3 regions of the Brachybacterium sp. P6-10-X1 genome follow, and region 3 is predicted to be linked to each of the others. Evidence: predicted binding sites of a transcription regulator. Region 3 holds the regulator's gene; each other region holds the start of a gene.
What was found. Region 3 encodes HrcA, which represses chaperone genes, less so after heat shock. Its sites were predicted from a motif close to TTNGCACTCGNNNNNNNCGAGTGCNAA; they were not measured.
Positions count from the first base shown of each region.

Region 1: the regulator HrcA is predicted to act here: its motif matches at 8,829-8,855, upstream of groL (chaperonin GroEL).
Region 2: the regulator HrcA is predicted to act here: its motif matches at 7,583-7,609, upstream of groES (co-chaperone GroES).

Region 1 is NZ_CP017297.1:4,006,187-4,015,823, reverse strand. It holds gene BH708_RS17865 (ECF-type riboflavin transporter substrate-binding protein) at 1-66, shown strand, start outside; gene BH708_RS17860 (ABC transporter ATP-binding protein) at 63-1,835, shown strand; gene BH708_RS17855 (energy-coupling factor transporter transmembrane protein EcfT) at 1,832-2,662, shown strand; gene BH708_RS17850 (TRAP transporter large permease) at 2,731-4,050, opposite strand; gene BH708_RS17845 (TRAP transporter small permease) at 4,053-4,691, opposite strand; gene BH708_RS17840 (TRAP transporter substrate-binding protein) at 4,688-5,761, opposite strand; gene BH708_RS17835 (CPBP family intramembrane glutamic endopeptidase) at 5,975-6,808, shown strand; gene groL (chaperonin GroEL) at 6,995-8,641, opposite strand; gene BH708_RS17825 (LytR C-terminal domain-containing protein) at 9,001-9,612, opposite strand.
Region 2 is NZ_CP017297.1:4,104,291-4,113,927, forward strand. It holds gene BH708_RS18245 (ABC transporter family substrate-binding protein) at 1-1,448, shown strand, start outside; gene BH708_RS18250 (MoaD/ThiS family protein) at 1,534-1,803, opposite strand; gene moaA (GTP 3',8-cyclase MoaA) at 1,817-2,917, opposite strand; gene glp (gephyrin-like molybdotransferase Glp) at 3,147-4,430, shown strand; gene moaC (cyclic pyranopterin monophosphate synthase MoaC) at 4,427-4,942, shown strand; gene BH708_RS20565 (molybdenum cofactor biosynthesis protein MoaE) at 4,939-6,000, shown strand; gene BH708_RS18275 (metallophosphoesterase) at 6,068-6,922, shown strand; gene BH708_RS19935 (hypothetical protein) at 7,038-7,205, opposite strand; gene groES (co-chaperone GroES) at 7,769-8,065, shown strand; gene groL (chaperonin GroEL) at 8,070-9,637, shown strand, end outside.
Region 3 is NZ_CP017297.1:922,116-931,752, forward strand. It holds gene BH708_RS04215 (PhoH family protein) at 1-891, opposite strand, end outside; gene BH708_RS04220 (histidine triad nucleotide-binding protein) at 888-1,250, opposite strand; gene BH708_RS04225 (NADPH-dependent FMN reductase) at 1,328-1,870, shown strand; gene BH708_RS04230 (ABC transporter permease) at 2,355-3,212, opposite strand; gene BH708_RS04235 (ABC-2 family transporter protein) at 3,205-4,032, opposite strand; gene BH708_RS04240 (ATP-binding cassette domain-containing protein) at 4,029-5,024, opposite strand; gene BH708_RS04245 (16S rRNA (uracil(1498)-N(3))-methyltransferase) at 5,310-6,098, opposite strand; gene dnaJ (molecular chaperone DnaJ) at 6,126-7,262, opposite strand; gene hrcA (heat-inducible transcriptional repressor HrcA) at 7,369-8,379, opposite strand; gene BH708_RS04260 (DUF3097 family protein) at 8,542-9,438, shown strand; gene BH708_RS04265 (DUF4870 domain-containing protein) at 9,571-9,637, shown strand, end outside.

The DNA.
Region 1 (9,637 bases), 1.3 Mb from region 3:
ACCATCATCCTGTCGATCTACGCTCGGACCCGCACCAGGACCGGGTCGCTGAGCCTCGGCCAGTGACCACGCGGCGACCACGACCAGAGGGGGACGACACCCCGCTGATCGACCTGTCCGGCTACTCCTTCCAGTACCGGGCACAGGCCGAGCCGACCCTGCACGACATCGACCTCACGGTGCGCCGAGGGGAGAAGATCGCGATAGTCGGCGCCTCCGGCTCCGGGAAGTCCACCCTCCTCAGCGTGATCAACGGGCTGATCCCCCATCACCACCGCGGTACCGCGACCGGCACCGTCCGCGTGGCGGGCACGGATCCGTCCGCGGTGCCGCTGGTGGAGACCGCCGCCGTGGTCGGCACCGTGCTGCAGGACAGCAACAGCCAGTTCGTCGGGCTCACCGTGGCCGAGGACATCGCCTTCAGCCTCGAGAACCAGCAGGTCCCCCGCGGAGAGATGCCCGCGCGGATCACCCGCGCCGCGGAGTCGGCCGGGATCCCCGATCGCCTCGGCGACGCCCCGCAGGACCTCTCCGGCGGGCAGAAGCAGCGTGTCGCGATCGCTGGAGTGCTGGTGGACGACGTCGAGGTGCTGCTGCTGGACGAACCGCTGGCGAACCTGGACCCGGCGGCCGGGCGCGCCGCCGTCGAGCTGATCGACGATCTCCACCGCGACGGCGGTCGGACCGTGGTCCTGGTGGAGCACCGCCTCGAGGACGTGCTGCACCGCGACGTCGACCGGATCGTGGTGATGGATCAGGGCCGCATCATCGCCGATGCCGCCCCCGAGGAGATCCTCGCCTCGGGGCTGCTGGAGCAGCACGGCATCCGCCCGCCCCTGCACGTGGCCGCCTTGCGGTATGCCGGCACCCCGGTCACCGCCGCGCAGCATCCTCAGCGCAGTGAGGACATCGACCTGACCGAGGAGCAGATCGGCGCCGTCCGGGAGTGGGTCGCGGCCTGCGCGGAGGACCAGGGACCGGCCGCACCGCCCACCGACGCCGCCCCCGCCGCCTTGGACCTGCACCAGGTGCGCTGCGAGCTCCCCCTCGGGCCGGAACGCACCCGCGTCGCCCTCGAGGACGTCACCGCCTCCGTGTCCCGCGGCGAGATGCTCGGGGTGCTCGGCTCCAACGGCGCCGGAAAATCCACCCTCGCCCGTGTGATCTGCGGATTCGAGGAGCTCACCGGTGGGACGCTGACCATCGGTGGGGTCGACGCACACGGGTGGAGCCTCGCCGAGCGCGGCGAGCAGGTCGGCTTCGTGCTGCAGGAGCCCGGTCAGATGCTCTCCCGACCCCAGGTCACCGAAGAGATCGTCCTCGGCCTGCGCGCTCGCGACATCGCGGAGGACGAGATCGCCCGGCGCACCACCACCGTGCTGACGGCTTGCGGGCTGACCCCGTTCCGCTCCTGGCCGATCTCCGCTCTCAGCCACGGGCAGAAGAAGCGCGTGAGCATCGCCGCGGTGCTCGCCCTGGAGCCCGACGTGCTGATCCTCGACGAGCCCACCGCCGGACAGGACTTCGCCCATTACTCCGAGTTCATGCGCTTTCTGAGGTCCCTGCATCAGGCCGGGACCACCATCGTGCTGATCACCCACGACATGCATCTCGCCCTCGAGCACACCGAGCGGGTGCTGGTGCTCTCCGGGGGCCGACTGCTGGCCGACCAGCACCCGGCCGCCGTGCTCACCGATCCGGAGCTCGCCGCTTCTGCGGACCTCGTGACGACCGGGCTGCACGCCCTCGCCCGTCGGTGCGGGATCACCGACGCCAGGACCCTCGTGCACCGCTTCATCGCGACCGACCGTGCGGCTCGGGCGGAAGCGACATGACCGACCCGGTGCTCGGTTACGTCGATCGCCCCGGTCCTCTCCACGCGCTGTCGGGCGTCTCGAAGCTCGGCCTGTCCCTCGGTGTCGTGCTCGGGGCGATGATCGGATTCGACGTGCGCTACCTGGCGGCGGTCTCCGTGGGCTCGATCGTGCTGTGGGGCCTGTCGAGGGTGCGGGCGCGGGACCTCGCCGTCGTCCTGTGGTTCATCGTGGTGTTCGCGGCCCTGAACAACATCGGCATCTTCCTGTTCGCCCCCGGGTACGGCAGCGAGCTGTTCGGCACCCGCCACGTGCTCATGGACGGCCCCTGGCACTGGGACGTCACCGCGGAGCAGCTGTTCTACCAGCTTGCCGTGACGCTCAAGTACGTCGCGGTGCTGCCCTCGGTGCTCCTGTTCGTGGCCACCACCCGGCCTCCGGAATTCGCCTCCTCGCTGGCCAGGATCGGAGTCCCCTACCGGATCGCCTACGCTGTCTCCCTGGCCCTGCGATACATCCCCGATGTGCAGCGGGAGTTCCGCACCATCTCCCAGGCGCAGCAGGCGCGCGGCCTGGACACCACGGGTGACGTGGACCTGCGCCTGCGGATCCGGAACCTCACCTCGGTGCTGACGCCGCTGCTGCTGGGCACCTTCGACCGCATCGAGTCGGTCTCCGCCGCGATGGAGCTGCGAGGCTTCGGGCGCGGGAAGGGTCGCACGTGGTTCGTGCATTCGCGGCTGCAGGTCCCGGACATGCTCGTGATCGGGATGGCCGTCCTGCTGGTCGCCGTCCCCGTCCTCCTGCTCGTCGTCGACGACGGGCGGTTCTGGAATCCCTTCGTGTGACGAGCGGCCCCGGTCCCGACCGCTGGGGTCGAGGTCCGGGGCCGCCACCAGCACGGACATCCCCCGCGTCAGGGCGCTTCGGTCACCATCCCCAGCGCATCCGGCAGGAACATCGTGATCTGCGGGATGAACACCACCAAGAGCAGGCCGACGACGAGGGCGAGGAAGAACGGGATCATCGCCTTGATGACCGGCTCGACCCTGACGTCGCCCACCTTCGCGGCGACGAAGAGGATGTTGCCCACCGGCGGGGTGATCGTCCCCAGCGACAGGTTGAAGGTGATCATCAGCCCGAAGTGGATCGGATCCACCCCGAGCTCCAGCGCGATCGGGAGGAAGATCGGCGTGAAGATCAGGATCGCCGGGGTCGGGTCCATGAACGCGCCGACGATCAGCAGGATCACCATCATCAGCAGCAGGATGATCGTCGTGGAGTCCGCCAGGCCCAGCAGGGCGTCCGAGATGGTCTGCGGGATGGTGGCGTAGCTGAGCACCCAGCTGAGCGCCGAGGACACGGCGACCAGAAGCATCACGACGGCCGTGGTACGGGCCGCCCCGGCGACCACGTCCGGAAGGTTCTTGAGCGTGAGCTGCTGGTAGATCAGCCCCAGCACCAGGGAGTACACGACGGCAATCACGGCGGACTCGGTGGCGGTGAAGAGACCGGCCAGCAGACCTCCGATGACGATGACGATCATGAAGATCGACGGGACCGCCTTCGCCAGCGTCGTCAACGCCAGGCCCAGCGGCACCCGCTCGCCGCGGGCACGCATCTCCGGCCGACGGCGGCTGATCACAGCGACCACCGCGATGCAGGCCAGCACCCACACCAGCCCGGGGCCGTAGCCCGCCACGAACAGCGTGGCCACGGACGTGGAGGACACCAGCGAGTAGACGATCAGCGTGTTCGACGGCGGAATCATCATGCCCGAGGGCGCCGAGGCGGCATTGACGGCCGCGGAGATGGATGGGTCGTAGCCCTCCTTGCGCTCACGCGGCCCGAGAGTGGAGCCCATGGCCGCGGCCGAGGCGACGGCCGCCCCGGAGACGGAGCCGAACAGGGCGTTGGCGACCACGTTGGTCTGGGCGAGCGAGCCGGGCATGCGGCCGACGAGCACCTTGGCGGCGTCGATCAGCTTCCCGGCGATGCCGCCGGTGTTCATCAACGACCCGGCGAGCACGAAGAAGGGGATCGCGAGCAGGGTGAAGGAGCTCGCGCCCGTGAACATGCGCTGCGAGGCGACGAACACGGCCTGGTCGGGGCTGATCACAGCGACCAGCGCGAGGATGGACGGCAGGCCGATGGCGATGCCGATGGGGGCGCCGATGCCGATGAGCACGACGACTCCGGCGATCAGGATGACGCCGGCGATCATGGCGGGATCCATGGTCAGGCCCCCTTTCCGTCGGTCGAAGGGTCCTCGGTCGAGGAGTCGTCGGCCGAGAGGTCGTCGGCCGCCGTGCCACCGGTGGTGGATCCGCCGGTCGCCGCGTCGTCGGCCTCCCCGGCCTCGGCCGCAGAGATCGTGGCGGCCTGCTGCGCGTCGTCACCGGCGAGCATGTCCCCGCCGCGCGCCGCGTGCACCAGATCATCGAGGGCGAAGACGGCGATGATGACGCCGGCGATCGGCAGGGCCAGGTACATCTGACCGACGGTCACCGGAAGCCCGGGAATGGCCTGGTGCCAGGAGATGGACATGCCGCGCAGCCCGCCCCACACCAGGCCGAGTGCGGCGAAGGCGAAGACGGACAGCGCGACGAGCACGTTGGTGATGCGCTGCCCGGCGCGGGGCAGCATCCGGGCGAAGAAGTCGACGGCCACGTGCCCGCGCTCCCCGAACACCATCGCGACGGAGAACAGCACCAACCAGATCAGCAGGTACTGGGACACGGTGGTGGACCAGGCGCTCGGCGCGGACAGCACCTGGCGGGCGAACACCTGCCAGACGACCACGGCCACCAGCACCGCGAACAACCCGATGCTGATCCATCTCAGCACCTCGACACCGCGTGATCGCAGCGCGCTCATGCGCCGTCCTCCCCCATGCTCTCGGCGACCGCCTGGACCGCCTGGTACATCTCCTCGTCCTCGGCGGTCTCCAGGAATGTGCGGCCGACCTCCTCGATGGCCGGACCGAAGGCGTCGGGGCCCGGGTCATTGATCTCGACGCCCGCGTCCAGCATCTGCTGGGTGCTGGCGTCGGTCTCCTCGATCCAGAGCCGCACGAACTCCTCCTGGGCGGCGGCGAAGGTCTCGGCGTAGGCCTGCTGATCGGCCTCGTCCATCTCCTCGACGCGGTCGACGTTGGCCATCACGTAGTCGAGCCCCACCAGGTGATTGGTGAGCGTGAAGTACGGAGCGACCTCGTAGTGGCGCTGGGTCACGTAGCTGACCTCGTTGTTCTCCGCACCGTTGAGCACGCCTGACTGGAGTGCGGTGTACACCTCGCCGTAGGCCATCGGCGTGGGCGAGCCGCCCAGCGCCCGCATGAGCGCCATGAACACGTCCGACTCCTGGACCCGGATCTTCAGTCCCGCGAGGTCCTCCGGGCCCTCGACCGGTCCCCGATCGGTGTAGACGTGACGCGAGCCCTGGGTGAATCCGCCCAGGACACGCAGGCGGTGGCTCGGCTCGAGGGAGGAGAACAGATCGCCGACGATCGACTCATCGCCCAGCACGGCCTGTTGGTGATCGATGCTCTCGAAGGCGCCGGGCAGGTTCAGCGGACGGAAGTCCATCGACAGGTTCTCGACCTGGGTGCTGGAGATGACGGCCATGTCCACGGCACCGTCCGAGACCAGCTGGACGACCTCCTGCTGGGCACCGAGGGATTCGTTGGCGTACACGCGGGCGCCCCACCGTCCCTCGGTCGCCTCGGCCAGCTGCTCGCCGAAGAAGGACAGCGCCGTGAAGCTGGGGTGGGACTCGGTCTGGTTCAGCGAGATCGACAGGACGTTCTCCACGTCCGTCGTCGCCCCGGCCTGCGCGCAGCCGCCGAGGGCGAGGGCGCCGAGCCCCAGGGCCGGCAGACCCACCAGCAGGTCGCGCCGGCTCGCTCGGCGTCCGCTGCGCGGGCCGCGCAGTGGGGATGAAGCCACGAGTTACCTCCTCGTAACACAGAGCGGCCGACCGCACTCCGCGGTCGGCACACTGCTCGGATGTTCCCGGGGAGCGTAGTCGGGGCCCCGTCCCGACGCCTCGGCTTGCCAAGGGTTGCCCCTGGTCGGCGACGATCCGGGGCGGCGGCGGGCAGTCGCCGGGCCGCCGCCGAACGGGAAGGCTGCGCCCCGTCAGCTGGCATGCTGGTCCCCATGGCACCCCGGCCCCTCGCTGACGTCCCCGTGCATGAGCCCCCCGACACCCCGGGGATCGGGATGCTTCCGGCTGCAGGAGTGTCGCTGTCCGCGGTCGGGCTGTTCGGGCTGCAGCTCTCCGGATGGGGACACGCGCTGCTCGTGGTCAGCCTGATCGGCGCCTTTCTCATCTCGCGCGAGCTGGCGAAAGACCTGGCCCTGATCGGCATCGGCATCGCGATCCTCTCGACGACCTCCGTGAGGGCGGACGTGGACTGGGACCGATTCGTCACGATCGGCACGGTGCTGCTGCTCGCCGTGGCGGTGCCGCTCCTGGTGGACCGCGTCGTCCACCGCCGCCGGGCGATCCGGTTCCCCTGGCTCACCGGACAGCCCTGGACCCGCCTGGAGAAGGGGTACATCGTCGCCGTCCCGGTGCTGGGATGGCTGATCCTGCCGTTCTACTTCATCACCTCCGGCGCGTACGAGAACTGGCCGCACATCACCGGGGGCAGCGAGCTGGCGCGGTTCTTCGTGGGGGTGAGCTTCGTGGGCACGTGGGACGAGTTGTTCTTCATCTGCACCTGCTTCGCCCTGCTGCGCCGACACGTCGGCCTGTGGACGGCGAACGTGCTGCAGGCGATCATCTTCGTCTCGTTCCTCTGGGAGCTCGGCTACCAGGAATGGGGCCCGCTGCTCACCGCTCCGTTCGCGCTGCTCCAGGGCTGGCTCTTCACCAGGACCGGTTCGCTGCTGTACGTGCTGATCGTGCATCTGCTCTTCGACGTCGTCGTCTTCCTCGCCATCGTGCACGCCCACAATCCCGGTGCGATCCCGATCTTCCTCGTCTGATCCCCGAAGGGTCGGTCCGTTCAGGGCCTCCGTCCACCGAGCCGGATCCCGACCGTCCGCGGGCCGGTGTCGTCGATCAGGACCCTCTGGGCCGCCGAGCCCCTGTTCCGGACGACGACGGGCCCCGACCCTCCGGGGAGGATCGGGGCCCGGGCGCTCCGGGAGGAGCGGCTGGTGATCAGACGATCACATCATGCCGCCCATACCTCCCATGCCGCCCATGCCGCCCATGTCGTCGCCGCCGCCGCCCGCGGGGGCGGGCTCCGGCTTGTCGGCCACGACGGCCTCGGTGGTCAGGAACAGGCCCGCGATGGACGCCGCGTTCTGCAGCGCGGAGCGGGTGACCTTGACCGGGTCGATGATGCCGGCGGCGAGGAGATCCTCGTACGCACCGGTGGCCGCGTTCAGGCCCTGGCCCACGGGCAGGGACTTGACCTTCTCGGCCACGACGCCGCCCTCGAGACCGGCGTTGACCGCGATCTGCTTGAGCGGGGCCTCGATGGCGACCTTGACGATGCTCGCGCCGGTCGCCTCGTCATCGACCAGGGTGAGCGAGTCGAAGGTGTCCTTGCCCGCCTGCAGCAGCGAGACGCCGCCACCGGCGACGACGCCCTCGTCCACGGCGGCCTTGGCGTTGCGCACGGCATCCTCGATGCGGTGCTTGCGCTCCTTGAGCTCGACCTCGGTGGCGGCACCGGCCTTGATGACGGCCACGCCGCCGGCCAGCTTCGCCAGACGCTCCTGGAGCTTCTCGCGGTCGTAGTCCGAGTCCGAGTTCTCGATCTCGTTGCGGATCTGCGAGACGCGGCCGGCGATGCGCTCGGCGTCACCGGTGCCCTCGACGATGGTGGTCTCGTCCTTGGTCACGACGATCTTGCGAGCCTGGCCCAACTGCTCGAGACCAGCGGTCTCCAGCTTGAGGCCGACCTCCTCGGCGATGACCTGGCCACCGGTGAGGATCGCCATGTCCTCCAGCATCGCCTTGCGGCGGTCGCCGAAGCCGGGAGCCTTGACGGCCACGGACTTGAAGGAACCCTTGAGCTTGTTGACGACGAGCACCGCGAGGGCCTCGCCCTCGACGTCCTCGGCGAGGATCGCCAGCGGCTTGCCGGCCTGGATGACCTTCTCCAGCAGCGGCAGCAGGTCCTTGACCGAGGAGACCTTGGAGGACAGCAGGAGGATGTAGGGATCCTCGAGAACGGTCTCCTGGCGCTCGGCGTCGGTGACGAAGTACGGCGAGATGTAGCCCTTGTCGAACCGCATGCCTTCCGTGAGCTCCAGCTCGAGGCCCATGGTGTTGGACTCCTCGACCGTGATCACGCCTTCCTTGCCGACCTTGTCGAGCGCCTCGGCGATGAGCTCGCCGATGGCCGGGTCGGCCGCCGAGATGCCGGCGGTGTGGGCGATCTGCTCCTTGGTCTCGATCTCCTTGGCCTGCTTCAGCAGGGTCTCGGAGACCGCGGCCACGGCCTGGTCGATGCCGCGCTTGAGCGCGATCGGGTTGGCGCCGGCGACGACGTTGCGCAGTCCCTCCTTGACCAGGGCCTGGGCGAGGACGGTGGCGGTGGTGGTGCCGTCGCCCGCGATGTCGTCCGTCTTCTTGGCGACCTCCTTGACGAGCTCGGCGCCGATCTTCTCGTAGGGATCGTCGAGTTCGATCTCCTTGGCGATCGACACGCCGTCGTTCGTGATGGTGGGGGCGCCCCAGGACTTCTCGAGCACGACGTTGCGGCCCTTGGGACCGAGGGTGACCTTGACGGCGTCCGCGAGCTGGTTCATACCCCGCTCGAGGCCGCGCCGGGCCTCCTCGTCGTAAGAGATGAGCTTGGCCATTGTGGAATCTCTCCCGTGTGGTGTGGTGTCCACCCGACCCTGTGCCCGCGACGGACGGAACCCCACGCCGTGTTCATGTCCCACGGCGCCGGATCCCTCACGGGGCCGGAATGTTCGTGGCCGGCCGGCAAGCTGCCTGTCGACCGATCAGGCTCACGACGCCCGAGTGCGGCCTCGCCGTACGGCGCTGTCACTCTCGATCATCGAGTGCCAGATCATCATAAGCACTCGGAGGCGGAGAGTGCTAACTCCGCCGGGGGTGGATCACGGGTTCCGCTGAGGGCCGAGGACGCAGGACGCGCGCCGCCTCCCGGGAGGAGAGGTCGGCGCGCGTCCGATGCTGCGCGGAGCGGGGCGGATCAGCCCTCGCCGCCGTCGTCCCCCTGGCCGCCGTCGCCCTCGTCGCCGCCGCCCTCGTCGGGCATCTCGACGGCCACGAAGGTGATGCGGGCGTCGTACTCGTCGCTCTGGCGCGCCTCCCCGGCGCCCACCTCGGCGGCGAGAGCCTGCGCGGTCTCCTGGTCCTCGTCGTCCCGGTAGAACACGACGGGCTCCTGCTGCTGGTTGTCAGCCGTGCTGACGCTGACGTCCTCCCAGCCGTCCCCCTCGAGGGTGTCCCGCCAGGTCCCCGCCAGGCCATTCATGCCGCCGGCGTTGACCACCAGGACCGGAACCGACTTGTCGGCCTCCGGAGGCGGCTCCTCCTCGGTGGTCTCCTCCGCGGGCGCGGAGCTGGTCTCCGACGCCGCCGGGGTGGTCGGGTCCTCGGCACGCTCGTCGCCGCCGCCGCCCATGCCCCCGATGACGAAGAGGAGCACGATCAGCATCACCAGCGCGGCGCCGATGATGACGATGTAGAGCAGGTTCTGACGCCAGAACGGCTCCTCGGCACGGTGGGCGCCGTGGAAGGACACGGCGTCGGCCTCGTCGTCGAAACGGTCCGGCGGGTAGGGATACTGGGAATCAGCCACGGCCCCATTAAACCTGCTCCACCCG
Region 2 (9,637 bases), 1.2 Mb from region 3:
GCGCGATCTTCCCTCTGGAGGTGTGGGCCTCGGATGCGGCGGGCGAAGTGGGACCGAATACGCACTACCTGAAGCGTCTCGAGCTCACCTCCGAGGATCCCCAGGTCATGGAGATCGAGCTCAACGAGGGGATGTCCTGGTCCGACGGGACGCCGATCGATTACACGTCGATCGAGAACGTCTTCACGACGATGAACGGCTCCAAGGAGGGGTACGCGGTCGCGTCCTCCGAGGGTTATGACCTCGTCGAGAAGGTCGAGCAGGGAGACAGCGACCTGATCGCTGTGGTGACGTTCAAGGAGAAGTACGCCGATTGGAAGGGGTTGGCGGGAGTCATGCCGGACGCCCTGGCAGAATCCGCTGATGCCTTCAACTCCGGCTGGCTGGAGGAGCCGCTCGTCACCGCTGGTCCGTACAAGATCGGGAAGATCGATTCCGCGAACAAGACCGTGCTGCTCGAGCCGGACGAGAACTGGTGGGGTGACAAGGCGCTGCTCGAGCAGGTGCTCTTCACGACCATCGAGGACCCGGCGGCGACGGCGACGAGCTTCCAGAACGGCCAGCTCGATGTCATCGAGACCTCCGTGCCGGCGACCTACTCGGTCGTCGAGCCGATGATCGGCGACGGGGTCAGCATGCGGAAGGCCGCAGGCCCCGACTGGACGCACATCACACTGAACGGCACAGAGGGCCGCCCGCTGGCCGACCAGTCCGTGCGCCAGGCGGTGTTCCGGGCCATCGACCGCGAACAGGTCTTCCTGTCGGTCAATGCCACCATGCCGTACCCGGATGACTTCGAACAGTTGAACAACCACGTCCTGATGACCAACCAGGAGGGGTACAAGGACAACTCCGGCGATTTCGGTGCCTATGATCCCGAGGCGGCGAAGAAGCTGCTCGAGGACGCCGGCTACACCATGGAGGGCGACGTCGCGACCAAGGACGGCGAGCCGTTGGAGATCACCTACGTCTACAACGACGGGTCGAAGACCAACGAGGCCGTCGTCCCGGTCGTGAAGGAGGCTCTGGCCGCGGTCGGGATCACCATGAAAGTGCAGAAGGTTCCGCCGACGGACCTGTTCTCCCAGTACGTCATCCCGGGAGAGTTCGATCTGACGCTGTTCGGCTGGGTCGGCACCCCGTTCCTCTCCTCGAGCGATGCCATCTGGAAGACCGACGGCGAGCAGAACTTCGGGAAGGTCGGTAATCCCGAGACCGACGAACTCGTCGAGAAGGCCGCAATCGAGACCGATGAGGCCGCTCGGATCGATCTGATCAACCAGTACGATGCGAATCTCTGGGAGCTCGCGGGAACGCTGCCTCTGTGGCAGTCCTACGACTTCTTCGTCCAGAACGACGACCTCGCGAACTTCGGCGCGTGGGGATTCCAGTCGCCGGACTGGACGAAGATCGGCTACGTGAAGGGGTCGGCGAAGCTCGAGGGCTGAGCGGACCACTGGCGGGAAGGGCCTCGAGCGGCGGCGCACGGGGCCCTTCCCGTCTGTCGGCGCACAGTGCGGTGCTGTCGTCTCCTCAGCCGCCGGCGAGGGGGGGCAGCACGTCCAGGCGGTCTCCCTCGGACAGTGCCCGGCCGCGGTCCGTGCAGGCGACGGCGTTGACCAGGAAGCTGGAGCGGCCGATCGCCTGTGCGGCCTGCGGGGAAGCGGTGGAGAGCAGGTCATCGAGCGCGTCCTGCAGGGTGGTGCCGTGCACGGTGGTGGTCTCGGCGCCGTACTCGGCCGCCGCCCCCGCGAACAGCTGCACCGTGATGGCGGGGGCGGTTCTCTGCGTCGTCTCGTCCATCGTCTCCCCCTGCTCAGCCGCCGATGGCGCTCATCGGGCGCTCGGGCTGGACGAAGTCCTCCCGATCCATGCCGTGACCGGCCTTCTTCCCCCAGTGCGCGGCGCGCCAGATGTCCGCGATCGCCTCGTCGTCGGCCCCTGAGCGCAGCGCCGCACGCAGATCGGTCTCCTCACGGGAGAACAGGCAGGTGCGCACGCGGCCCTCGGCGGTCAGCCGGGTCCGACGGCAGTCGGCGCAGAAGGGGCGGGTGACCGAGGCGATGATCCCGACCCGGCCGCGGTGAACATCCGAGGCCCGCTCGCAGACCTCGTAGAGCTCGGCGGGGGCGCCGTTGCGGTCCTCCTCGACCGGCGTGAGGACGTAGCGCTCGGCGAGCAGGCTGTGGACGTCGGCCGCGGTGAGCATGGAGCTGCGGTCCCAGATGTGGTCCGCGTCCAGTGGCATCTGCTCGATGACCCGCAGCTGCAGATCGCGGGTCAGGCACCAGTCCAGCAGCTCGGGCAGCTCGTGGTCGTTCACGCCCGGCAGCAGGACGGCGTTGACCTTGATCGGGTCCAGACCCGCCTCGCGGGCCCCCTCGATCCCGGCCAGCACCCGGTGCAGCAGGGGCCGACGGCTGAGCCGCTCGAAGGTCTCGGAGACCACGGAGTCCAGCGAGACGTTGATGCGGTCCAGGCCTGCGTCCCGCAGTCGCGGGGCACGATGGTCCAGGCCGATCGCGTTGGTGGTCAGCGAGATGTCGGGTCGCGGGTCGAGGGCGGCGACGCCGGCGATGATCTCCTCGAGATCCGGGCGGGTCAGCGGCTCGCCCCCGGTGAAGCGCACCTGCTCGATGCCCAGGCGCTCCACCCCGATCCGCACCAGGTGGATCACCTCCTCGGCGGAGAGCATCTGCTCCTTGTTCAAGAAGGTGAGCCCGGAGGCGGGCATGCAGTAGGTGCAGCGCAGGTTGCAGAAGTCGGTCAGCGACAGACGCAGGTCCGTGGCCTCGCGATCGAAACGGTCGGCCAGGGCCGGCGTGGCCGGGCGGTCCGAGGTGTTCGGCAGCGCCGTGGCGGCCTCGTCCGTGGTGCGCGGCTTGGGGATGCCCAGGGAGATGCGGCGGGACGCCATGGCACCGTGCTCCTCTCGCGACGCGGGTGTCCGTCCAGGATAGGTGCCTCGGCGCGGATCGGGGCAGGACCTCCGTCCGCGCTCCGCGCCGTGCTCCCCGTCGTGCGCGGCGCGGCCCCGTGCGCGCCATACTGGGGAGGAGCCGCTCGAGGGCGGCCAGAACCGGTGCCACCGCCTCCGGGACGACGGGCGACCGGTGCGACCTCCGGGACGACAGGAGACTCTCACGATGACTGCTTCCGAGCGCATCCCCCTGGCCGACCACGTGGTCGACGCCTCCGCACTCCTCGCGCCGGTGCGGCGACGCGAGGCCGTGCGACTCGACGGTGCGCTCACGGGCCGGGTGGCGGCGGTCGAGGTCCGTGCCCGCGTCGACGTGCCCGGGCACGACAACTCCCAGATGGACGGTTATGTGCTCGCGAGCGCCGACACCTCGTCGTGGGGAGCAGGGGGCTCCGACGGGGTCGCGATGACGTTCCCGCTGGGGTCGACGATCGCCGCCGGGGATCCCCCGGACGAGCTGTCGGCCGGGACGGCTCGACCGATCATGACCGGGGCCCCGATCCCCCACGGCGCCGACGTCGTGATCCCTGTCGAGGAGAGCGCCGCAGGACGGTTCGAGGCAGAGGGAACGGGGGAGGAGAGCCCGGGGACCGTGACGCTCACCCCGCGGTCCGCCGAGGCCGGCCGCTTCGTGCGCCGTCGCGGCTCGGACACCCACCGCGGGGACACCATCCTGCGCGCGGGACAGGTGCTGACCCCGGCGCGCCTCGCCCACCTCGCCGCCTGCGGGGTGGCAGACGTGGAGGTCGAGGACCGGCTACGTGTGATCGTGCTGTCCACCGGCAGCGAGGTCGCCGCCGGCGGCGCCGAGCCCCCGGCCGGCGGCGTGTTCGACGCCAACGGTCCGGGGCTGGCCGCCGCCCTCACCGAGGCCGGGGCCCAGGTGGTGCATCGAGGCACGGTGCCCGACGACGCGGGGGCACTGGCCGCACAGCTGCGCGAGCAGGTCCTCACCCACGACGCGGACCTGATCGTCACCAGCGGCGGCGTCAGCGCCGGCGCCTTCGAGGTGGTGCGCCACGCGGCCTCCGACGACGGCGTGACCATGGCCTTCCCGACCGTGGCGATGCAGCCCGGCGGGCCGCAGGGCATCGGCACCCTGGACCTGCCCGAGCGCCGGGTGCCGTGGCTGGCCTTCCCCGGCAATCCCGTCTCCGCCCTGCTGAGCTGCGAACTCATCGCCCGGCCCGCCCTCGGGTCGCCGCCGCGCACCCGGCTGCGCCTGCCCCTGCGGCTCGAGACCCCCGAGTCCTCTCCGTCGGCGCTGGAGCAGTACCGTCGGGCAAGGGTGCTGCCCTCCGGGGCCGTGCGCCTGGTGGGAGGGGCTTCCTCGCACCTGATCGGCGGTCTCGCCGCCGCCGACGCCCTGGTCATCGTCCCCGTCGGCATCGACACCATCGATGACGGGGACGCCCTGGACACACTGCTCATCCCCGGAGGAGACCGATGAACGACCTCTCCCACGTCCGCTCCGACGGCTCCGCCCACATGGTCGACGTGACCGCCAAGGCCGCCACCGCGAGGGAGGCGTCCGCCCGTGCCGTGCTGCGCACCCGGACCGACGTCGTCGACCGCATCGCCGGCGGCGACCTGCCCAAGGGGGAGGCGCTCGCGACCGCCCGCATCGCCGGGATCATGGGCGCCAAGCGCACCAGCGAACTCATTCCGCTGTGCCACCCGCTGCCGCTCAGCGGCATCGAGCTCGACCTCCTCCCTCGCGAGGACCGCGTCGAGATCACCGCCCGGGTCCGGACGACCGGCGTCACGGGCGTGGAGATGGAGGCGCTCACGGCTGCCTCCGTCGCGGCGCTGACCGTGTACGACATGATCAAGGCCGTCGACCACCTCGCCACCATCGAGCAGATGCAGGTCCTGGCCAAGTCCGGGGGCAAGAGCGGAGACTGGCGCCGTCAGGACGAGGGCGACCCGTCCCGCGAGGAGGGAGAGGAGGGAAGAGCATGAAGGAGATGCCCGCCCGGCGCAGCGATGAGGACTGCGTCCAGCGCGAGGACCCGCAGCAGCCTCCGCCGCTGTGCGGCAGCGCGCGGATCATCATCGCCTCGACCCGTGCCGCCGACGGCACCTACGAGGACCGCACCGGGCCTCTGCTGGAGACCTGGCTCCGCGGCCGCGGCCTCGATCCCGTCGACAAGCAGGTCGTGGCCGACGGGCCGGAGGTCGGCGCCGCGGTCCGGGAGGCGATCGAGGTCGGCACGGACCTCGTGATCACCTCCGGCGGCACCGGGATCAGCCCCACGGACGCCACACCCGAACAGGTGGCCCCGGTGATCGACCGGGAGATGCCCGGCGTGCTCGAGGCCGTGCGCCGCCGCGGCGGCGAGACCGCCCCGACCGCGCTGCTCAGCCGCGGCATCGCCGGGATGGCCGGAGAGAGCTTCGTGGCCACCCTGCCCGGCTCGCGCGGCGGGGTGCGCGACGGGATCGCCGTGCTCGACCCGGTCCTCGACCATCTGCTCGAGCAGCGTGACGGGTCCGGGCACGAGGTCGACGCGGGTCCGACTCGCGGTCCGACGCCCTTCGCCGGCGACACCGCGCAGCTGCGCATCGCCGAGGACCCCCCGATGGGCGGCGACGAGGCACGCGTGCGCCGGGCCGAGGTGTGTGAGGGCGAGATCTCCGTGGCGCAGATGGTCGAGGCCGTCACTGATCGGCGCTGCGGCGCGATCGTCACCTTCGACGGGGTGGTCCGCGATCACGACGGCGGCCGCGGCGTCGTCCGCCTCGAATACACCGCGCATCCCGGCGCCGCAGCGGTGATGCGCGAGGTGGCCCGGGAGGTCGCCGAGCGCTACCCCGACACCCTGGTGGCGCTCGCCCACCGCCACGGAGCGCTGGAGATCGGGGACAGCGCCCTGACCTGCGCCGTTGCCGCCCCGCATCGCAAGCAGGCCTTCGTCGCCTGCGACGATCTCGTCGACACGGTCAAGCAGCGTCTGCCGATCTGGAAGCATCAGACGTTCGACGACGGGGAGGCCGAGTGGGTAGGAGCTCTGGGGTAGGCAGATCCGGGCCGCGCGGGCACCGTCGCGTCACCGCCGCGACACCTGCGGTCGATACGGTGCCTCCATGCGCATCCTCCACCTCAGCGACACCCATCTCTACGGCGACCCCGCGGCGAGGCACTATGACCGCATCGACACCACCGCAGCCCTGCGCGGACTCCTCGCCCGCTGCCAGGACGTCCCGGACCTCGACGCGATCATCCACACCGGGGACGCCTCCGAGGACGGCTCCGCGGCCAGCTACCGCCTGCTGCACGAGATCCTCGAGCCCTTCGCCGCCGCGAAGGACGCCCGGCTCGTCGTGGCGATGGGAAACCACGACGACTCCGCCGTCTACGGGGAGACCATCGCCCTCGGTGACCGCGGCACCACCGTCCAGGACCGCGTGGTCCCCCTGCCGGACGGGTGGCGGGTCGTCGTGCTCGATACGAGCGTTCCCGGCGCCGGGTACGGGCATCTGGACCCGGAGCAGCTCCTCTGGCTGCGCGAGGTCCTCGCCGAGCCGTCCGCGTCCGGCTCCGTCCTGGCCCTCCACCATCCGCCGCTGGCCGCCGCCACCCCGCTGCTGGGGGCCCTCGAGCTCGACGGGCTCGACGAGCTCGCCGCCGTGCTCGAGGGCTCCGATGTGCAGGTGGTGCTCTCGGGCCATTACCACCACGAGATGACGGGACAGATCGCCGGCGTCCCGGTCCACGTCGTCCCCGGGGTCACGAACGTCGTCGATCCCGTGACGGCGGGGGAGCGGGAGCAGTCCCTGGCGCTGTCGGGCATCTCGCTGGTGGAGCTCGGCGCAGGGGCGCCGCGGGTGATCACGTCCGTGCTTCCCCATGCCGGGGACACCCTCGGGGACCAGGACGTCCCGGTCTACGACGTCGGGCCGGAGCAGGTCGCGGCGATCGTGCAGGCCGCGGGGCGCTGACACGCTGCGGGGCGCGCTGACGCCGCGTCGTCGGTCGTGAGCACGGCCCGACATGAGCGAGCCCCCGTCGAGAGATCTCGCGGGGGCTCCGGGCGATGGTGCCGGGCAGGCTCGATCAGCGGACGAAGCCGATGGGTCCCTGGATGCGACGAGCCTTCAGCATCGCGGTGTTCTCGGCGCCGAGGCGCGCGCGACGGGTCGCCTGCGCTCGTTCGATGTCGTGGCTCTGCCGGCGGTCCGAGAATCGGCCCAGAGCGGAATGGAGGGTGCGGAAGATGGCCATGTGTCGGTCCCCTTCGGTTCGGTCGGGCGTGGACGCGCGGGCCCTGGATCGCAGGTGCTCCGGCGCGGCGGGCACCACCAGTTCTATCGCGACGCGCAGGCCGGCGAAGCCTGCGGGGCTGATCTGGTTGCCAGACTCACAATAAGTATGTGACCTGCTGCGCAGAACGTGCGTCCGACGAGCGTCCCCTGATGGCTTCGTGGGGTCGGGGGCTCGGGTGGGATCGCTGCACAGCGTTGGCCGATCGGCTCCGGGGTGACCTCGGTGGAGGTGCCGCCGTCGGGGCAGTGGCGTCGATCCGGGGTCGGAACCGGGTGACGGATGGTGCGGGACGTGCTGTGTTCCTGGGGCGGTGGCACCGCTGAGAGGCCACGGGTTTAGCACTCACCTTGCACGAGTGCCAGAGCGGTCCTAGAGTTGTCCTCGTTGGCAGTCGACGGCCGAGAGTGCCAGAAGCTGCCGCGGAGGGATCCTCCTCGATCGGCACCGCGACGACGATCGGGACCGGGATCCCTGGACCCCGAACTCACACAGAGTCATCTCTTCATGAAGGAGTGAGCCGCATGTCGGTCTCCATCAAGCCCCTCGAGGATCGCGTCGTCGTCAAGCCGCTCGAGGCCGAGCAGACCACGGCCTCCGGCCTGGTCATCCCGGACACCGCGAAGGAGAAGCCCCAGGAGGGCGAGGTCGTCGCCGTCGGCGCCGGCCGCTTCGACGACAAGGGCGATCGCATCCCCATGGACGTCAAGCTCGGCGACAAGGTCGTCTTCTCCAAGTACGGCGGCACCGAGCTGAAGTACGGCAACGAGGACTACCTCGTCCTGGGCGCCCGCGACATCCTCGCGATCATCGAGGCCTGAGCACATGGCCAAGGAGATCATCTACGACGAGGATGCACGCCGCGCGCTCGAGCGCGGTGTCGACAAGCTCGCGAACACCGTCAAGGTGACGCTGGGCCCGAAGGGCCGCAACGTCGTCCTCGACAAGAAGTGGGGCGCCCCCACCATCACCAACGACGGCGTGACCATCGCCCGTGAGGTCGAGCTCGAGGATCCCTACGAGGACCTCGGTGCCCAGCTCACGAAGGAGGTCGCGACCAAGACCAACGACGTGGCCGGCGACGGCACCACCACCGCCACCATCCTCGCCCAGGCCCTCGTCCACGAAGGCCTGCGCAACGTCACCTCCGGTGCTGCTCCGGCGGCGCTGAAGCGCGGCATCGAGCAGGCCGTCCAGGCTCTGTCCGAGAAGCTCGGCCAGATCGCCCATCCGGTCGACGGCAAGGAGCAGATCGCCTCCGTGGCGTCCGTCTCCAGCCAGGACCGCGAGATCGGCGAGCTGCTCGCCGAGGCGTTCGACAAGGTCGGCAAGGACGGCGTCATCACCGTGGAGGAGTCCTCCACCACGGCGATGGAGCTGGACTTCACCGAGGGCATGCAGTTCGACAAGGGCTACATCTCCCCGCACTTCGTCACCGACGCGGACCGTCAGGAGGTCGTGCTCGAGGACGCCCAGGTGCTGCTGCACCAGGGCAAGATCTCGGCCGTGGCCGACATCCTGCCGCTGCTGGAGAAGGTCGTCGAGGGCGGCAAGCCGCTGTTCGTGATCGCCGAGGACATCGACGGCGAGGCACTGTCCACGCTGGTCGTCAACAAGATCCGCGGCGCCTTCAAGGGCGCGGCCGTGAAGGCTCCCGCGTTCGGCGATCGCCGCAAGGCGATGCTGCAGGACATCGCGGTGCTCACCGGTGCCCAGGTCGTCACCGCGGACCTCGGCCTGGATCTGAAGACCGTCGGTCCCGAGGTGCTCGGCCATGCCGGGCGCGTCGTCGCCACCAAGGACTCCACCACCATCGTGGGCGGCGCCGGTGACGATCAGGCCGTGGCAGATCGCGTCGCGCAGATCCGTGGCGAGATCGAGAACACCGAGTCCGACTGGGATCGTGAGAAGCTCCAGGAGCGCCTCGCGAAGCTGGCCGGCGGCGTGTCCGTGATCAAGGTCGGGGCTCACACCGAGGTGGAGCTCAAGGAGAAGAAGATGCGCATCGAGGACGCGGTCTCCGCGACTCGTGCGGCCATCGAGGAGGGCATCGTGGCCGGTGGCGGCAGCGCCATCGTCCAGGCGTCCTCCGTGCTCGACGGCGACCTCGGTCTGACCGGTGACGAGGCCGTGGGCGTGCGCGCCGTGGCCAGGGCGGTCGTCGAGCCGCTGCGCTGGATCGCCGAGAACGCCGGCGACGAGGGCTACGTGGTCGTCGAGAAGGTCAAGCAGTCCCCGGTCGGCACCGGCCTGGACGCCGCGACCGGCGAGTACGTCGACCTCGCCGCGGCCGGCATCATCGATCCGGTCAAGGTCACCCGGTCCGCGCTGCGCAACGCGGCGTCGATCGCCGGGATGGTCCTGACCACCGAGACCCTCGTGATCGAGAAGAA
Region 3 (9,637 bases):
CACCTGCTCGACCACCCGCAGCCCGCTCTTCTGGGAGCCGGGCAGGTCGACCTGGGTGACGTCGCCGGTGACGACCATCGTCGAGTTGAAGCCCAGCCGGGTCAGGAACATCTTCATCTGCTCCGGAGTGGTGTTCTGGGCCTCGTCCAGGATGATGAAGGCGTCGTTCAGGGTGCGTCCGCGCATGTACGCCAGGGGGGCGACCTCGATGGTGCCGGCGTTCATCAGGCGCGGGATCGACTCGGGGTCGAGCATGTCATGCAGCGCGTCCAGCAACGGGCGCAGATAGGGGTCGATCTTCTCGTTCAGCGATCCGGGCAGGAAGCCCAGCCGCTCCCCCGCCTCCACCGCCGGACGGGTGAGGATGATCCGGTTGACCTGCTTGCTCAGCAGCTGCTGCACGGCCAATGCGACCGCCAGGTACGTCTTGCCGGTGCCGGCCGGACCGATCCCGAAGGTGACGGTCGAAGATTCGACGGCCTCGATGTACTTCTGCTGGCCCAGCGTCTTGGGCCGGATGCTGCGGCCCCGCGAGGACAGCACCGTGCGCGAGAGCACCTGCTCGAGCTTCTGGCCCGAGCCGCGGTCGTCCCCGTAGAGGTTCGCGGCGCGCTGGACCGCCTCGGCCGTCACGGCCTGGCCCGTACCGGCCAGGTCGATCAGGCTGCGCATGATGTGCTCGCTGCGCCGCAGGGCGTCCTCGGTGCCGCGCAGGGTCACCTGGTGGCCGCGCACATGAACGTCCGTGTCGGGGACGGCGTCCTCGAGAGCGGCCAGCGCCTGATCGTTCTCGCCGAGCACCTGGAAGGGGCTGAGATGCTCGGGGATCGCCAGCGTCCGTTCGTGCGCCTGCGGGGCGCGGCCCGGGGCCGGGGTGAGCGGGTCGGTCACATCTCTCCTTCTGCGAGCTTGCCGCCCGCGAGGACGTGCGCGTGCACGTGGAAGACGGACTGGCCGGCGCTGGCGCCGGTGTTGAAGATCAATCGGAAGTCGCCGCTCGCCTGGTCAGCAGCGATCTTCCCGGCAACGGTGGCGACGTGGGCGAGCAGTTCGGGCTGCTCTGCGAGCTCCCGGACGTCGCGGCGGTGCTCACGCGGAACCACGAGGACGTGGACCGGCGCCTTCGGATTCAGATCCTTGAAGGCGATGACCTCCTCGTCCTCGTACACACGATCGGACGGGATCTCGCCCGCGAGGATCTTGCAGAAGACGCAGTCCGGGTCATGGTGTTCGGTGGCGGTCTCAGGCATGTCCCGAAGTCTACGGGAGCGACTCATCGCACAGCCGTTTTGGGATGCCCGCGACTGTATGAGAAGTTTAAATCATCATGACGAAGCTCGGAATCATCATCAGCAGCGCCCGCCCCAACCGCGTCGGGGAGAAGGTGGCCCGCTGGGTCGCCGAATCCGCCGGGGATCGGTTCGACCTGGACTTCATCGACCTGCGCGACGTCGCCCTGCCTTCCTTCGACGAGCCGACGAGCCCGAAGTCCGGCGCGGACAAGACCACCGCCCACGGTCGGAGCTGGGGCGAGCGGATCGGCGCGCTCGACGCCGTGGTGATCCTCACCCCGCAGTACAACGGCTCCTACACCGGTGCGCTGAAGAACGCGATCGACTTCCTGTACTCCGAATGGAACGGTCTGCCCACCGTGCTGGTCGGCTACGGGTGGGGCGCCGCACAGGAGGTGCTGCCGCTGCTCGAGAAGCTGATGCTGCGCCTGGATGCCGACATCGTCGGCACGGTGGGCCTCGGCTTCCGCGAGGACCTCTCGGTCGACGGCGAGCTGTTCATCACCGAGCAGAAGGCCGCAGCCCTGGAGACCGCGCTCCTCGCGATCGAGTCGAAGGTCCCCGCCCCCATCGCCTGACGTTCGATCGATCCGAGAGTCTCATCCCTCTCCCCCACGCCTTCCGGCCCCGTCGTCGCCCCTGCGTCGGCGGGGCCTCGTCGTCGGCCTGCACGGGATGGGGCCCCGTCGTCGGCCTGCACCGGGGCCTCGTCCTCGGTTCCCCCGCCGCCCATCCCACGGCGCGCCGCAGACTCACGCCCGTTCCACGGATCCGCACCACCCACGGGACGCATCGGTGGAACCGACGAGCGGGCACCGGGCGCGCCCCGCGACGGCCTCCGCGGCCCAACCCACGGCACGCCGCAAGCTCACGCCCGTTCCACGGATCCGCACCACCCACAGGACACATCGGTGGAACCGACGAGCGGGCACCGGGCGCGCCCCGCGACGGCCTCCGCGGCCCAACCCACGGCGCGCCGCAGACTCACGCCCGTTCCACGGATCCGCACCACCCACGGGACGCATCGGTGGAACCGACGAGCGGGCACCGGGCGCGCCGCGATCAGTGCCCGGGGCTCGCGTAGAACCGTGAGAGGTACCGGAACACCGCCACCCCGGCGCCGAGGATCAGCGGCCCGGCCAGTGGCGAGCCGAGCGCGAGCCAGAGCGGCACCACCAGCTCATCCGCGTGGCCCAGCACGATCGTCGCCGGGAGGTAGGCCATGAACGCCAGCGGCAGCAGGAAGGTCAGCAGGTAGGTCCCCGCGGTGCCGAAGATCGTCATGGGGTACGCGCCGAAGTCCGTCAGCACACGGTCGATGGTGTCCTTGACGCGGGTGGTCGGCCCCATCCGGAAGTCCAGCCCGGAGATGCCGATCTGCAGCCCGGCCTCGACGAGTCCTCCCCCGATCGCGGCGGCCGCGATGTACGCCACGATCCAGAGCGACCAGTCGATGCCGAGCTGGGAAGCGGCGACGCCGAGGATCGCCAGGCCGAGGACGAGGTCCCCGAGCGTTCCCGGGTTGAAGAACCGGGTCAGCAGCTGCATCAACGGCGGCGCCGGGCGCAGGAGGTAGCGGTCCCAGTGCCCGTCGCGCACCACGTTCGCACTGGCCCGGTGCTGGCCGAAGTTGATGGTGCACACGCCGTGCGCGGTCAGTCGCAGCCCGTACAGGAAGGCCACGTCGTACACCTCCCAGCCCGCGATGGTGCCGAAGGCTCCCAGCAGCACCCCGATGAAGGCCAGTTGGGTCCCCTGCAGCGCCGCGCTGCCCAGGAAGGTGAGGATCAGGTTCACGCGGTGGACCCGCATGCTGCGCCAGGTCGCCCCGAGCAGGATCGTGTAGGTGCGCCAGGCCGGGATCGGCCGGGCGAGCGAGCCGCGGCGGATCGGCGCGGCGCCGACGGATGCCTCAGCCACCGAAGATCACCAACCGTCGGATGGCACGTCGCCACACCAGGGCGGCCAGGGCGATGAGCACGAGGATCCAGACCGCCTGGATCCCGATCGCCTGGACGGTGTGCCATCCGGGGTCGCGATCCACGTAGATCGACAGCGGCACGAAGATCTGCGCGGAGAACGGCAGCAGGGTGAGGATGCCGGTGAGCCAGTCGGGCATGAACCACAGCGGGATCAGCGCCCCGGAGGAGAACTGCGCGAGCATCCGGTAGATCAGGAACGCGCCGCCCACCTCGAGGGTCCAGAACCCCACCAGGCCGACCGTGAAGTTCACCAGCAGGGCGATGACGAATCCCAAGGACAGCGAGACCAGGCAGGCCAGGCCCGAGAGCCAGGATCCCGGCAGGGCGATCGCCCCGAGCGCCAGGCCCACGACGAGGGCGATGGCAGCCGCAGGCAGCTGGCCGACGGTCCCGCCGACCTGGCGGGCCAGGGCCAGCGGGACGGCGGAGATCGGCCGCATCACGTCGAAGGCGATGGCCCCGGTGCGCAGCCGGCCCAGCATGGAGTCGAACATGAACGGCTGGAAGACGGTGGTGGTCAGCACGCCGAGGACGGCGTAGGTGATGGCATCGACCTGGGCGACGCCGGCGACGTCGGTGCGGTCGCCGTAGACCGCGCTCCACACCAGGTGCACGAGGATCACCTGCAGCACGCAGCCGACGATCCCGGTCCAGGTGGACGCGCGGAAGGCGAACTGGGCGCGCGCGGCGTGGGCGATCGAGGCCCGGATCCCCCCGACCAGCAGGCGGTCCTGGCCGACGGGCGCTGCGAGGCTCACGCCCGCACACCCCGCTCGGTGTAGATCCGGCGGATCACATCCTCCACGTTCGGCTCGCGGGAGGAGAGGTCCGTGATCTCCAGGCTGCCCGTGAGGCGCCCGATCGCCGCCGGGGCCGGGATCCGGGCGGGGTCGAAGCGGAAGGTGGCCCGCATCTCGTCGCCGGCGGGGACCAGGCGGGTCAGCGTCAGCCCCGGCACCTCGAGGTCCTCGGAGAGGGTCGGGGCGCTCACCACGATCTCGCGGAAGGGGGCGTAGCGGGCGCGCAGGCTCTCCAGGTCGCCGTCGTAGAGGATCCGTCCCTCGTCGATGATGACCACCCGCTGGGCCAGCTGCTCGACATCGGCGATGTCGTGGGTGGTCAGCAGCACGGTCGTGCCCTCGGTGCGATTCTGCTCGGCGATGAAGTCGCGGATGCGCGCCTTGGCGACGACGTCCAGGCCGACGGTGGGTTCGTCGAGGTAGAGCACCGGGGGCCGGTACAGCATCGCGGCGACGAGATCCCCGCGCATCCGCTGCCCCAGCGACAGCGACCGCACCGCGGTGTCGAGGAACGAGCCCATCTCCAGCAGGTCCACGAAGGTCTCCAGAGAGCGCCGGTACTCGGCCGGGCCCATCCCGTAGAGCCTCGCGATCAGCTCGAAGGACTCCCGCAGCGGCAGGTCGGTCCACAGCTGGGTGCGCTGGCCGAAGACGGCGCCGACGCTGCGCGCATTCGCCCGGCGGTGCTTCCACGGCACGATCCCCTCGACCTCGATGTGTCCGGAGGTCGGCACGAGGATGCCGGTGAGCATCTTGATGGTGGTGGACTTCCCGGCGCCGTTGGGACCGAGGTAGCCGACGATCTCGCCGTCGTCGATGCGCAGCGAGATGTCGTCGACCGCACGGGTGGTCACGGTCCGGGTGCTGAGGAAGGAGCGCACCCCGGAGAAGCGGCCCTGCACTCGCTGCGGCCGCGTGAACTCCTTGACCAGGTTCTCGGCGAGGATCATCGATGCCCGCCCCTCGTCCCCCGAGGTGCCGAGACGTCGGGTTCCAGGACGTCGGGCAGCAGGGCGTCCGGGCTCATGGTGATCGACCCTACACAGCGGTGTGCCCCGGCTCACCCGCTTTTCACGGATCCGATGGGAGCAGATCACAGCGGGTGGCCGGTGGGAGGAGGTGCGGCGGCCCTGCCGGTCGGCGAGGCGGCAGCCCCGCTCGCTGGTGCAGCCCCGGTCGCTGGTGGAGCATCGGCTGCTGGAGGAGCATCGGCCCCAGCGGCCGGTCGAACCCGCTCAGCCCCAGCGGCCGACGAGGCTGCTGAGCACCGCGATCGCGGCGGGGCCCGCGGTCGAGGAGCGCAGCACCTCGGGGCCCAGCAGCACGGAGAGCGCCCCGGCCCCGCGGAGGGCGTCGAGCTCGTCGGGGTCGATCCCGCCCTCGGGGCCGACGATCACCACGATCTCCTCGATCCCGTTCTCGCTGGCCGCCTGCAGCTGCTCGGCGAGGCTCATCAGGCTCACTGATTCCTGCTCGTGCAGGACCAGCACGAGGGTCCGGTCGGCGGCGAGCTCCCCGAGGACGTCGGTGAGCTGGGCGGTCGTCACCGGGGCGTCGACCGCGGGGATCCCGGGGCGGCGGCACTGCTTGACGGCGGCCCGCACCGTGCCCGCCCAGCGGGCCCGGCCCTTGGCGAGCTTCTCCCCCCGCCAGATCGAGACGGAACGGCGCGCGATCCAGGGCACGACCCGGTCGACGCCGAGCTCGGTGGCGGATTCGATCGCCTGCTCGTCGCGGCCGCCGGTGGCCAGGGCCTGGACCAGGCTCAAGCGCGGCAGGCGCTCGACGCCCGGGCTCGGGTCCTCCAGCAGAGCCAGCTCGAGGGCCTCCTTGCGGGCGGTGGTGACCTCCGCGAGCACCTGGCGCCCCGGGGCGTCGGTGAGCAGGACCTGCTCCCCCACGCCGATGCGGGCGACCTTGGCGGCGTGCCGTCCCTCCTCCCCGTCCAGGGTCAGGACCTCGCCCTCGCGCGCGGTCGCGAGCGTGTCGTCGAGGATCAGGAACCCGGGCGGGGTGGAGGGCATGTCAGGGCTACTGCCGTCGTCGGTCGCTCAGAGGTCGCGCAGGCGATCGCGGAGCTTGGAGAAGGGGCCGTGGCCCTTGCGGCGGGTGGTCTCGTCCCCGCGCAGCGCGGCGAACTGCTCGAGCAGCTCACGCTCCTGCTCGCTGAGCGTGGTGGGCACGTCGATGTCGAGGACGACGCGGATGTCGCCGCGCCGCTCTCGGCGCAGCGGGGTCACGCCGAGGCCCTTGAGGGTGATCTCGTCGCCGGGCTGGGCGCCGGGCCTGACGTCGATGTCCTGGTTGCCGTCGAAGGTCTCCAGCGGGATCGTCGCGCCGAGGGCGGCGGAGGTCATCGGGACCGACATCGTGGTCACGAGGTCCTCGCCGTCGCGGTCGAACATCTCATGGTCGGTGACCGCGAGCTCGATGAACAGGTCGCCGGAGGGGCCGCCGGCCTCGCCGACCTCGCCCTGGCCGCGCAGCTGGATGCGGGTGCCGTTCTCGACCCCGGAGGGGACCTTCACGGTGACGGTGCGCTCGGCCGGGGTGCGGCCGTGCCCGGAGCAGCCGGTGCAGGGGCTCTCGATGACGTCGCCGTGACCCTCGCAGGTGGGGCACGGGGCCATGGTCACCATCTGGCCCAGCAGCGACTGGGCGACGCGCTGGACGTGGCCGGAGCCGTTGCAGGCGGTGCAGCGGGTGGGGCTGGTGCCCGGCTCGCAGCAGGAGCCGTCGCAGCGCTCGCACTGTTCGGCGGTCCGGAAAGTGACCTCCTCCTCGGTGCCGAAGACCACGTCGCGCAGGTCGATCTTCACCCGTCGCAGCACGTCGCCGCCGCGGCGCTGGCGGGGCACCGGGCCCTGGCCGCGTCCCCCACGCATCCCGGCGGCGCCGGCGAACATGTCGAAGATGTCGTTGACGTCGAAGCCGGCGCCTCCGCCGAAGCCCCCGAAGCCGCCACCGCCGCCCATGCCCGGGCCGCCGCCCATGTCGTACTGGCGGCGCTTGTCGGAGTGGGAGAGGGTCTCGTAGGCCTGGGAGACCTTCTTGAACTTCTCCGCCGCCTCCGGGTCGGGGTTCACATCGGGGTGCAGCGTCCGGGCGAGCTTCCGGTACGCCTTCTTGATCTCCTCGGTGGAGGCGTCGCGGGAGACGCCGAGGAGCTCGTAGTAGTCGTCGTTCACGGTGAGGATTCCTTACCGGGGAGTCGGGGTGGCCGGGCCGCGGCGTGCGGCAGCAGGCACCGGGCGGTGGGGCTGGCAGGTCGACACGCATCCGCGCGCCGGGAGGTCATTCGAGGTAGCGGGACACGTAGCGGGCGATGGCCTGGACGGTCGAGATGCCGGCGACGTAGTCCATACGGCTGGGGCCGAGGATCGCCAGATGCGATCCTGCACCATATCCCGCGCCGACGAGCGCGGCCTGATGCAGGGCGCGATCGTGCAGCTCGGACCCGATCCGCACCTCGACCGCTCCCGGCGAGGCGTGCATCTCGGTGAACAGGCGCATCAGCACCAGCTGCTCCTCGAGCACGTCCAGCAGAGGCTCCACGTCGCGCGCGAAGTCCTCGGCGGAGCGGGCGATGTTGGCGGTCCCGGCCAGCACGATCCGATCCTCCGCCCGCGTCGCCGCCAGGGACACGAGCGCATCGGTCACTTCCCGGGCCGAGGGGCGCTCCGCCGCCGGGAGCGTCTCGAGCAGGTCGGCCAGGGGCACGGCGAGGTCGGTGACCTCTCGGCCGGAGAGGGCCCGATTGAGCTGGTCGCGCAGGTCGAGGTAGGACTCGGCGGGCCGAGCCGCGAGCACCGGGACCGTGCGCTGGTCGACCCGACCGGACTCCGTGATCAGCACGACCAGGAGCAGCGAATCGGCGACCTTGACCAGCTCGACGTGGCGGACGCGCGCCTGGCGTCGGGCCGGGTACTGCACCATCGCGACCTGCTGGGTGAGCTGCGCCATCAGGCGCACGGTGCGGCCGAGGAGCTCCTCGACGTCACCGGAGTCCTCCAACAGGGTGCGGATCGCGCTGCGCTCGGGGGCCGACAGCGGCTTGACGGTCGCGACGTGGTCGACGAAGGCGCGGTACCCCTTGTCGGTGGGCACACGACCGGCGGAGGTGTGGGGCTGATGGATCAGCCCCTCCTCCTCGAGCAGCGACATGTCGTTGCGCACCGTGGCGGCGGAGACCCCGAGCTCGTGACGATCCAGCAGGGACTTGGAGCCGACGGGCTCACGGGTGGAGACGTAGTCCTCGACGATCGCGCCGAGGATCTGCAGCTTCCGGGCGTCCGTGTGCCTCACCTCCTGCATGCCGTGCGTTCTGCGTTCCGTGCGTTCCTGTCATCGGGGGCCGACGGGCGTGACCAGCGTCGCGAGGACCAGATCTGGCACCTGCCCGTGCCGAGTGCCAATCCTACGCGCCCCCGGCGATGCGCGCGGGGAGGCGTTCGCCACGGGGGTAAGGTGTCGCGCGTGCCTGCAGCATCCGATCGCTTCCCCGACCGGTACGGCCCTGACGTGCTGTCCTCCGGTCCGCCCGCCCATCATCGTCGTCGCCCCGTCGCCCGCGAGGTCCCCGCCCGGCGCGACCTCGTCGTCGAGGAGGCCTCCACCGGATTCACCGGCGCCATCACCCGTGTGGAGAAGATCGCCGGCGAACACGTCGTCGAGCTCGAGGACGGCCGCAGCGCGCGCCGCACCTTCCCGCTCGGCCCGGGCTTCATGATCGACGGGAAGCCGGTGCTGCTCACGCGGCCGGCCCCTCGTGCGCAGGCCCCGGCGCGCAAGCGCTCCGCGAGCGGCTCGGTCTTCGTCGAGGGGGCGAGGGCCCGCACCGCCCGCGCCTCGAGGATCTGGGTCGAGGGCACGCACGACGCCGAGCTGGTGCAGAAGGTGTGGGGGCACGACCTGCGTATCGAGGGGATCGTGGTCGAGCAGCTCGAGGGCGCGGACAACCTCGTCGAGCGCGTCCAGGCCTTCGGCCCGTCGGCCGGTCGACGCCTCGGCATCCTGGTGGACCACCTGGTGCCCGGGTCGAAGGAGTCCCGGATCGCGGCCGAGGTGATGAAGCTGCCCGGCGCCCGCGGGAACGTCGAGGTGCTCGGCCACCCCTACGTCGACGTCTGGCAGGCGGTGCGCCCGGCCCGCGTGGGGCTGCGGGAGTGGCCGCACATCCCCAAGGGGACCGACATCAAGGTCGGCTCCCTCGCAGCGCTGGGCTGGCCGCACGAGGACACGGCCGACATCGGCATCGGCTGGCAGCGGATCCTGTCGACCGTCCGCTCCTACGCCGACGTCGAGCCCTCGCTGTCGGGGCGCATCGAGGAGCTCATCGACTTCGTGACGGTCGATCCCTCCTGACGAGCAGGGCCTGGGGGCCATCCCCCATCCGACATGGCGGCCCGCCCCGGAGACGACGGGGACCGCGCTGGTTAGGCTGAGGGAGTCAGTCCGACGTCGGCCCTCCCGGCCGGCCCGTTCGAAGAAGGAACCATGAGCCAGACTCCGCACCCGCACGACCCGTACGGTACCGAGCCCGGCAGCGCCGCCCCCGAGCAGC